DNA from 2 places in the Chitinophaga niabensis genome. Region 1 is predicted to be linked to the other one. Evidence: riboswitches for the same ligand, from Rfam matches in the RefSeq annotation. Region 1 holds a riboswitch; the other holds the start of a gene.
What was found. A riboswitch is a leader RNA that binds a small molecule or an ion and turns the genes downstream of it on or off. The one in region 1 is predicted to bind thiamine pyrophosphate.
Positions count from the first base shown of each region.

Region 2: another riboswitch for thiamine pyrophosphate. It lies ahead of AAHN97_RS16375 (serine hydrolase domain-containing protein); the one in region 1 lies ahead of AAHN97_RS17900 (TonB-dependent receptor).

Region 1 covers NZ_CP154260.1:4,525,764-4,530,495, reverse strand. Annotated here, with positions in the region: gene AAHN97_RS17900 (TonB-dependent receptor) at 1-2,215, opposite strand, end outside; TPP riboswitch at 2,306-2,398, opposite strand; gene AAHN97_RS17895 (single-stranded DNA-binding protein) at 2,588-2,968, shown strand; tRNA gene AAHN97_RS17890 (tRNA-Met) at 3,148-3,219, shown strand; gene era (GTPase Era) at 3,400-4,272, shown strand; gene der (ribosome biogenesis GTPase Der) at 4,294-4,732, shown strand, end outside.
Region 2 covers NZ_CP154260.1:4,159,339-4,164,070, reverse strand. Annotated here, with positions in the region: gene fabF (beta-ketoacyl-ACP synthase II) at 1-829, shown strand, start outside; gene AAHN97_RS16390 (hypothetical protein) at 921-1,082, opposite strand; gene AAHN97_RS16385 (glycoside hydrolase family 43 protein) at 1,151-2,065, shown strand; gene AAHN97_RS16380 (Hsp20/alpha crystallin family protein) at 2,102-2,542, opposite strand; TPP riboswitch at 2,745-2,845, shown strand; gene AAHN97_RS16375 (serine hydrolase domain-containing protein) at 2,912-3,967, shown strand; gene AAHN97_RS16370 (class I SAM-dependent methyltransferase) at 4,172-4,732, shown strand, end outside.

The DNA of each region.
Region 1 (4,732 bases):
ACTCCTTAAATAATTGCTGCGGAACGATATAATTGATGCGGATATCGTTCACCAGGAAAGCATCCAGTGTACGTGCTTTATCAGAAGAATTATCCAGGAACTGGCGGCTCACGTATTTACCAACCCAGTCAACCGACAAGCCTGCAACAGGTTTGACGCTGACTGTATAGCCGGCCACCAGGTTAGGAGAGAAGGAAATATCAGATTCTTTATGCGTAACAGGTTTCTGACCACCATTATCCCAATCATCCAGGAACTCTGTGTAATCAAATACGCGGTTGCGGCTCAAAGCAATGTTCCCGGCCAGCGTGAGCTGGGGGAATAGATTGTAATGGCCATCCAGCTCAAGCCCAAGGCGATAGCTTTTCGGGATATTGGTTCTGGCGTATGCGCCTACATCATTGATCTGGCCGGTGAGCACCAGTTGATTACGGTAGTTCATGTAATACACGTTTGCCTGCACACCACCTTTCTGGCTGCGAAGTACGTAGCCCGCTTCCAGGTTACGCAGGGTTTCGTGCTTAGGAGCTTGTAATAAACCCACTTCAAAATCATCCCTGTTAGGTTCTTTATTGCCGATGGCGTAGGAAGCATAGAGATGTTGTTTGTTGTTCAGCTGGAAAGTAAAACCTCCTTTGGGATTGAAGAAATCATACCGTTTCTTCTGGCGGATCTCCGGGTTCTTGCGGAAGCCGTTCAGTTCATAAACTACATGCCTGTACTGCACATCTGCAAATGCTTTCAGTTTTTCAGTGATGGCGTATTCACCTTTCCAGTAGAAGTTGAGATCTGTTTTAAAAGAATTCAGGTTGTACCAGCGGTAATCTTTTTCAATAGCCTGCTCTGCCCAGATGATCTTGCCGTAATGTTTACCATCATAACGGTTCCAGCCGCCACCTGCACTCCAGCTGAATTTGCCGGCATTGTGATTAACGGAGAATATACCGCCATAGAAATGATTGTCCAGCCATAGCTGACGGATCAGGTCTGTTTCGGTAACAGGTGCGCCGTTGATGATGGGTGCTGACAGGCCATAATCTGTATAGAGCTGATCCGCAAGATAATTCTCATAATAACCGCGGCCACGTGTGTAATGCAGCGCTACGTTGAAGTTCAGGTTATTGTGAATAGCGTGATTAAAGAACAGCTGATAATGATCCTGCTGGTAGTTGTCCGTTTCATTATCATAAGGAGCGCCTGGTTTTTGGGTGCCACTTGAGTTGTATGTTCTGTTAGTATCAAGATCGCCTTTTGAAATACCATTCCATGCCTGGTATGTTTTTTCCTTTCCGGAGAATACATTCAGGCGGATAGCCGTTTTTTCAGAGATGTATGCAGCGGAGGTATAGAAGGAACGTAAGTCTGATGCAGCTCTGTCAACATACCCGTTCGAAGAGATCTTTGATAAACGTGCATCTACTGTGAAATGCCCGTTAATAAGGCCGCTACCGGCTTTTACCGTGTGTTTCCAGGTATCAAAAGAGCCGTAGCTATTATCAATTTCAGCATATGCTTTATCATTGAACTGATTGGTGCTGAGGTTCAGTGAAGCTCCGAAAGCCCCGGCGCCATTGGTAGAAGTGCCTACACCACGTTGCAGCTGGATGCTGTTCACGGAAGAAGCAAAGTCCGGCATATTCACAAAGAAGGTACCCTGGGATTCTGCATCGTTCACGGGAATACCATTGATGGTAACATTGATGCGGGTAATGTCACTGCCACGTACCCTCAGCCCCGTATATCCTACACCGGCACCTGCATCCGAATTGGTTACTACGGAAGGCAGCTGGTTGAGCAGTAGTGGCAGGTCCTGCCCGAGGTTCTGTTTGGCAATATCTTCTTTACTCAGTTCTGATTTGGTGAAAGGAGCGTTCCTGCCTGCACGCAGACTGGAGATCTCCACAGGTTTTACAAAGAGGCCAGTTTCCTGTAATGCAATATTTAATTCAGTTGTTTTCTGTTGCACTTTGATGGTTTCCTGTATAGTAATGAAGCCCAGAAAGCTTGCCTGCAGCGTATAGGAACCATGCCCGGGAACAGTGATGCGGTATTGTCCTTTAGTATCTGTATGTGTACCGGAGCCGTTGTAAATAGAGATGCTGGCGCCTTCCAGCGGTTTACCGGATGTTTTATCTGTTACTACACCGGTGATAACTACCTGCGCCTGTGTAAATACAGATACGCACAGCAGCGCTAAGAGCATGAATTTTTTCATGGTAGATCCTGTTTGTTCAAATGATTCAAAATGATGCATAGCCATAGTAGCACGGTGTGCTGCAATGGTCAAACTATCGTAAACAGGTAAGGAAACGTCACTTACCTTTCCTAAACAGCATTACCTGGTCAGGTTCAACGGGTGTGATCTCAGCCTGATAGTAAGGCACCCCGAGGTGAAAAGGATAAGCTGTGCTTATCCGGTTTCTATTGCAAAGGTAGACACACAGCAGGAATTCTGCACAAATTTTTTTCAGGATGTATTTTTTCCATTATCTTCATCCCGTTAATCCAGGAACAGTACTCCCCACTTTTTTCCAGCAGAGATCATTTTGAGAAACAATTATTGTTAACCGAAACAATCATTTATCAAATGATCAAACTTCAAATCATCGGCCACCTTGGCAAAAACGCTGTGCAGAACACAGTGAACGGAAAACAAGTCCTGAATTTTAATGTTGCACACAACGAAAGGTACAGGAACGCGCAGGGCGTTCAAACAGACCGGACGGTCTGGGTAGATTGCGCCATGTGGTATCCAAATGCCGTGGGGCCTTACATGTTACAGGGTACCTATGTATTTGTGGAAGGCGTTCCTGTAGTGGACACTTATAACAACAATGCAGGAGGAGTAACTGCGGTGCTGAAATTAAGGGTTACAGACCTGAAATTACTGCCGGGTGGTCAACGGACAAATGGAAGCAGAACAGCAGAACCGGAGATAGAAAATCCGGCGGATGACCTGCCATTTTAAGCAGGGCCCCGACTGTGATCTCTTTACATATTATACTTACTCATTATTACATGTCATAAAAGACTTCCTTTGTAAGACCCGGCTGGCAAGCTTCTTCACGGATAAGGCTGAATTATTTTTCGCCAAAGGATGAAAAATATTTGGTGAGTATTAAAATTCGTTTACCTTTGCACCCACATTGCGAGGTAGAGCAGAGGTAGCTCGTCGGGCTCATAACCCGAAGGTCAGAGGTTCGAATCCTCTCCTCGCTACAAAAGAAAGTAAAGAGGAAGGCTGAAACGCCAACGGCGAAAAAGTTAAATCCTTACAAAAAAGTAAAAGAGATCACAGTCTCCAAACTTCTAAAAAGTTAAAAAGCCGAAGCAATTCGGCTTTTTTTATTTGTACTAAATTGCACCCACAGCTTAGTTCACACGTAAAAATCAGATAGTATGCATCGTGCTGGATTTGTAAACATCTTTGGTAAACCTAATGCCGGAAAAAGTACCTTGCTCAACGCATTGTTGGGTGAGAAACTGGCAATTGTAACCCCCAAGGTGCAAACCACCCGGCACAGGATCATGGCTGTAGTAACGGAACCCGGTTACCAGATCGTGTTCTCCGATACCCCCGGTATCATTGATCCCAAATACAAGATGCATGAGAAAATGATGGGCGCCGTACGTTCCGCACTGGAAGATGCAGATGTAGCCCTGCTGATGATGGAGGCAAAAGATAATGTGGAAGAATGCCTGGCGATGTTTGATTCCCTCAAGCTGAAAGCCACCTGCCTGCTGGTGATCAATAAAATGGATGTGCTGGAAAAGGCTGAACTGGATGCATTGACCGAACGCTGCAAAGTATGGGGCAAAGCCAAAGCAGTGATCACCATTTCTGCTTTGCAGAAAAAGGGCCTGGATGTACTCTTAAAACAGATCCTCGAATTCCTGCCGGAAAGCGAGGCATTTTACCCGGAAGACACGCTCACAGACCGTTCTACACGTTTCTTCGTGGGAGAGATCATCCGTGAAAAGATATTTTTACTCTTCGAAGAAGAGATACCATATCATACGGCGGTGTTGGTTACACAGTTTGAAGAAAAGACCACGCTGACCAAGATCTCCGCAGAGATCATCGTTACCCGCGAAACACAAAAGGGTATCATCCTTGGCGAAAAAGGAAAGTCTATTAAAGAAATAGGTTCCAGGGCAAGGGTGGATATAGAAAAGTTCCTGGACCGTAAAGTGTTCCTGGAATTACATGTAAAAGTGCGTCCTAAATGGCGCGACAACGATCTGTATCTGAAAGAATACGGATTGATTTAAGTACAATTTAAATAGTATAATATGCCTGGTTTTACAGTAGCAATTGTAGGCCGCCCGAACGTAGGGAAATCAACTTTATTTAACCGTTTGCTGGAGCAGCGGAAGGCTATCGTTGATGACTCAAGTGGGGTAACCCGCGACCGGCAGTACGGGATCGCTGAATGGAACGGTAAGTCCTTCAACGTGATAGATACTGGCGGTTTTGTTGCCAAAAGCGAAGATGTATTTGAACGTGAGATACGCAAACAAGTGAAGATTGCCATGGAAGAAGCCAACCTGGTGCTTTTCATGTGTGATGTTACTACAGGTATTACAGACCTGGATGCTGACGTGGCAGATCTGCTGCGCCGCTCCAATAAACCTGTTTTCCTGGCAGTAAATAAAGTAGATAATCATGAGCGCCAGCTGGAAGCATCTGAGTTCTATGGCCTCGGCTTTGAACATGTGCATTTCCTTTCTT
Region 2 (4,732 bases), 370 kb from region 1:
CACCAATATGGCTTCCGGCATGATCTCCATGCAGCATGGATTGATGGGCATTAATTACACTACTGTTTCTGCATGCGCCACTTCTAATACCGCCATAATGGATGCATTCAACTACATCCGTTTGGGTAAAGCGAAAGTGATCATCACAGGAGGTTCCGAAGCGCCAATAACTCCGGCTTCTGTTGGTGGCTTCTGTGCCATGAAAGCCATGTCTATCAGGAATGATGATCCTGCTGCCGCTTCCCGGCCTTTTGATGTGAACAGGGATGGATTTATCATGGGCGAAGGAGCGGGTGCCTTGGTGCTCGAAGAATATGAACATGCCAAAGCACGTGGTGCAAAAATATATGCAGAAGTTGCAGGTGCAGCCATGACAGCAGATGCGTATCATATGACGGCTACACACCCTGAAGGGCTGGGCGCTTTACAGGCGATGAAGTTTGCTTTGGAAGATGGCGGGCTGAATGCAGAAGAGGTGGGCTACCTCAATGCACATGCTACTTCTACGCCCGTTGGCGATCTGAGTGAAATTGCAGCCATCCGTAAAATGTTTGGTGACACAGCGGCTCATTTGCATATCAGCGCTACCAAATCCATGACAGGACATTTGCTGGGAGCAGCCGGCGCCATTGAAGCAATTGCGAGTGTGATGAGTATTGTAAAAAGTGTTATTCCACCTACGATCAATACAACGGAATTAGACCCTGCTATTCCTGCGAGTTTGCAGATTGTGTTAGGTTCGGCGGTAGAGAAAGAAGTAAAGGTGGCGATGAGTAATACTTTCGGCTTTGGGGGGCATAACGGGATTGTGGTGTTTAAAAAGTTTTAGTGGTCTTAAAGAACTATGGTTTGTGTTTTTAACACACTGCCCATAAAAAGCCCCGATGATCCATCGGGGCTTTTTCTTTAAGCAATATTTATCAGCTGCCTCTTGCACCACCTGTTTTAACAGGTTTCTTTGCAACGTTCGCTTGTTTGCCCGGTTTCATAAAGGACGCATTGTTCACCCCCGGCTGATTAGTCTTACTCTGCTTATTGTCCCTTTTGCCGCCTTTCTTGTTACTGTTATTTAATAATGACATAGCTTTTAGAATTGGTGCAAAACAAATATAGTAAATTTTTGCAGTGATATTCTGTTATCTTTATTTACATGAATACCAGGTACTTACTTTCCCTGCTGCTCTGTTCCACGCTGGCAGCTAATGCCCAGACCCTCAGCAATCCGGTGCTGGATAAAGATTTTCCTGATCCCACGGTGATCCGCGTCAATGGAAAATATTATGCTTATGCCACACAGGGCCGTGGCCACATACAGGTGTCTGTTTCTGAAGATCTGCAGCATTGGAGTGATCCGGCGGATGCGCTTCCGGTAAAACCCGTTTGGGCAGATAAACATTTCTGGGCACCGCATGTACTCTATGATTCCTCCATTCAGAAATATGTACTCTTCTATTCCGGGGAATCCACAGATACTACAACCGGTAAATGTTTAGGAGTGGCTTATGCTACGCAGCCGGAAGGGCCGTTTACAGATAAAGGGTCTCCCCTGATCTGCGGAGAGGGCTTTGAACATATAGATCCCATGGCTTTTATAGACCCGCAAACGGGCAAAAAACTCCTGTACTGGGGCTCTGGTTTTAAACCGATCAGGGTGCAGGAAATGAGGGATGATTGGTCTGATTTTAAACCCGGTTCCAAACCGGTGCCGGTTGTTTGGCCGGGTAAGGAAAAGAATTATACAAGGCTGATAGAAGGTGCCTGGCTGGATTATCATGCAGGGAAATATTATCTCTATTATTCCGGTGATAACTGTTGCGGGAAGGATGCAAATTATGCCGTGCTGGTATCAAGAGCGGATCATGCGGAAGGGCCTTTTGAAAGCCATGGGGTGATACTGGAAAAGGATAGTATCTGGTTAGCGCCCGGGCATAATTCTGTTTTTAAAGATGCGCAGGGTAATAACCATATTGCTTATCATGCTATTCACCGGCAGAAGGGAGGAGGAAGAGTATTTTGTATCAGCTCGCTGGTGTATGCGAATGGATGGCCGGTGGTGAAGCCATAAATAAAAGAGGCGGTATTATAGATACCGCCTCTTTTTTTAATTAATAGCAATCTCTTTCGTTGCTTTCGTCTGCTCTTTGCTTTTTGGAATACTCAGTTTTAAAATGCCATCTGTATAACTGGCACTGATCTGATCATCCTTTGTATTGTCCGGCAGCCTGAAAGTTCGGGTGAAAGAGCTGTAACTGTATTCTCTCCGGCTGTATTGTTTGCCATTACCGTTTTCAGATGACTCCTGTTTTGTTTCCGCGCTGATGCTTAATACATCATCATCCACCTTGATCTTGAAATCTTCTTTTTTAAATCCGGGTGCTATCACATCTACGCTGTATTGTTTGTCATCCTCGGAAATATTTACAGCTGGTAGAGATTTTGACTGTCTTCCGTTTTCAAAAGGGAAGAAGCTTTCCAGGTTAAAGAAGTCGCGCCAGGGATCATACGCTTTCAGACCCTTGTCGGTTCTTTCCAGATTTTTCATATGTACCTCCTTTTTAGATTTCTACCGGAAAAACCAGGCCATGGCCTATAAACTTATCAACCATGCTATAATATGCACAATATGTAGAGGAATGTGGAAATAATTTCCGGTGAAAACTGCTGTAGCATTGGATTGTATTGAATTTCAGTAAACTGTGCAAAGCTGTTTTTCTGGCACAATTATTTATATATAGTATTCAGAAGTTTCTTAGTAAGAGGTGGTCTGACACCATGCAGACCTGAGATCATACTCTTAATACCTGATCTGGATAATACCAGCGTAGGAAACAAGAAACGTTCAGAGGCTCCGGAATTCCCGGAGCCTTTTTTTATGCATGCAACCTTTGAAACAGGCATTCGTCTTTATAGCATGAGATACCTTATACTGTTGTTACTGATCTCCTCTACCTCTTACGGGCAAATGAAGTACTTCTCCCGTAAGCAACTTGATAAATTCCTGAAGGTACAGATGAAGTCCCTCGGCATGCCGGGCCTCTCCATTGCTGTGATCCGGAAGGGAAAGATCGTTTATCACAGGGCACTGGGTGTAACCAATACAACTACACCTGTTAAAGTGGATGATCAATCTATCTTTGAAGCAGCCTCTTTATCCAAACCGGTATTTGCCTACCTGGCGCTGAAAATGGTAGATAAGGGTTTGCTGAACCTTGATAAGCCCCTGTACCAATATCTCCCTTTTCCTGAGTTGGAATATGATCAACGTTATAAACTGATCACTGCGAGGATGGTGCTGGACCATACAACAGGTTTTCCCAACTGGCGTTGGTTTGACCTGGCGGACTCTGCACGGCAGATCAAACGGGGAGATATGTATATTAAGAAAGAGCCGGGTACTTTCACTTATTCGGGAGAAGGATATCATTACCTGGCCAAGGTATTGGCGCATCTGAATAAGATGCCGCTAAGCAAGCTGGATGCTGTTTTCCGGCAGGAAGTAGCCGTTCCTTTAGGAATGCAGTATGCCTGGTTCACTTATAATGATTTCATGGGGCAGCATAAAGTAACAGGACATAAGAATGGTAAAGTAGAAGGAAGAAGATGGCCGATGGCATTCCCAGATGAAGATTCTACTTCCTTTGGCGCTGCCGGGAAACTGCATACGGAAGCAGTGAGCTATGCGCATTTCCTGGTAGGATTGATGAAGGATGAAACACATGAAGAAATGTTCAAGGCGCAAACAGCTGTGCCTGAAAATTACAATGAAGGTGTAGTGGCCTGGGGATTAGGATTAGCCATAAGGCCAACGAAGTATGGCATCGCTTATCAGCATGGCGGCAACAACGGTAATTTTCAATCCGGCTGCCTGTTCTATAAAGAGAAAAAGAGCGGTTACGTGTTCTTTACTAACTGCAATAAGGGAGATGTTTTTAATGAGCGGTTACAGGTGTTTTTAGAGATCTTATAGCTGTTCTTCTGGCACAGTTTTTTCTGTATAATTATCAGAATTTTCTTTAGAATATGATATGGGTAAAACCAACATAGGAAAAAGAAATATTCAAAGTCTCCGGAATCTCCGGAGACTTTTTTTATGGGCATAGTGTTTGACTTTCTAATTGCAAAATCAAACGTTATGAGTTATCATCAATATGAAACATACAAAAATCGTTAGATGCAACTGGCGGACATTATTATAGCAGAGATCCGGCAGAAAGGTCCTGTTTCCTTTCACGATTTTATGGAGGCATCGCTGTATTATCCAGGGTTGGGATATTATACCGGTTCCGGTGAGCAGTTTGGAGAGCAGGGTGATTATTATACGAGCCCGTATATATCCCCGGCTTTTGGTGCCATGATTGCACGGCAGCTGGAAGAGATGTGGCGCGTTATGGGTAAACCCCCTTTCACGATCGTGGAATTTGGGGCAGGCAGTGGCATGCTTTGCCATGATATCCTGAGCTATCTTTCCGGGAATACCTCATTATACCAGCATCTTCAATATTGTATCATTGAAAAGAGTCCGCTTATGCGGGAAAAACAACAAAAACACCTTCATGATAAAGTATATTGGTTTGATGCAATTGAAGAGATCCATGGTGTTACGGGCTGCATCCTCTCCAACGAATTAATAGATAACTTTTCTGTACATCGCGTGAAGATGGAAGATGAATTAAAAGAAGTATATATCGATTACCAGGATAAGAACTTCCTGGAGATCTTAAAACCGGCTCCC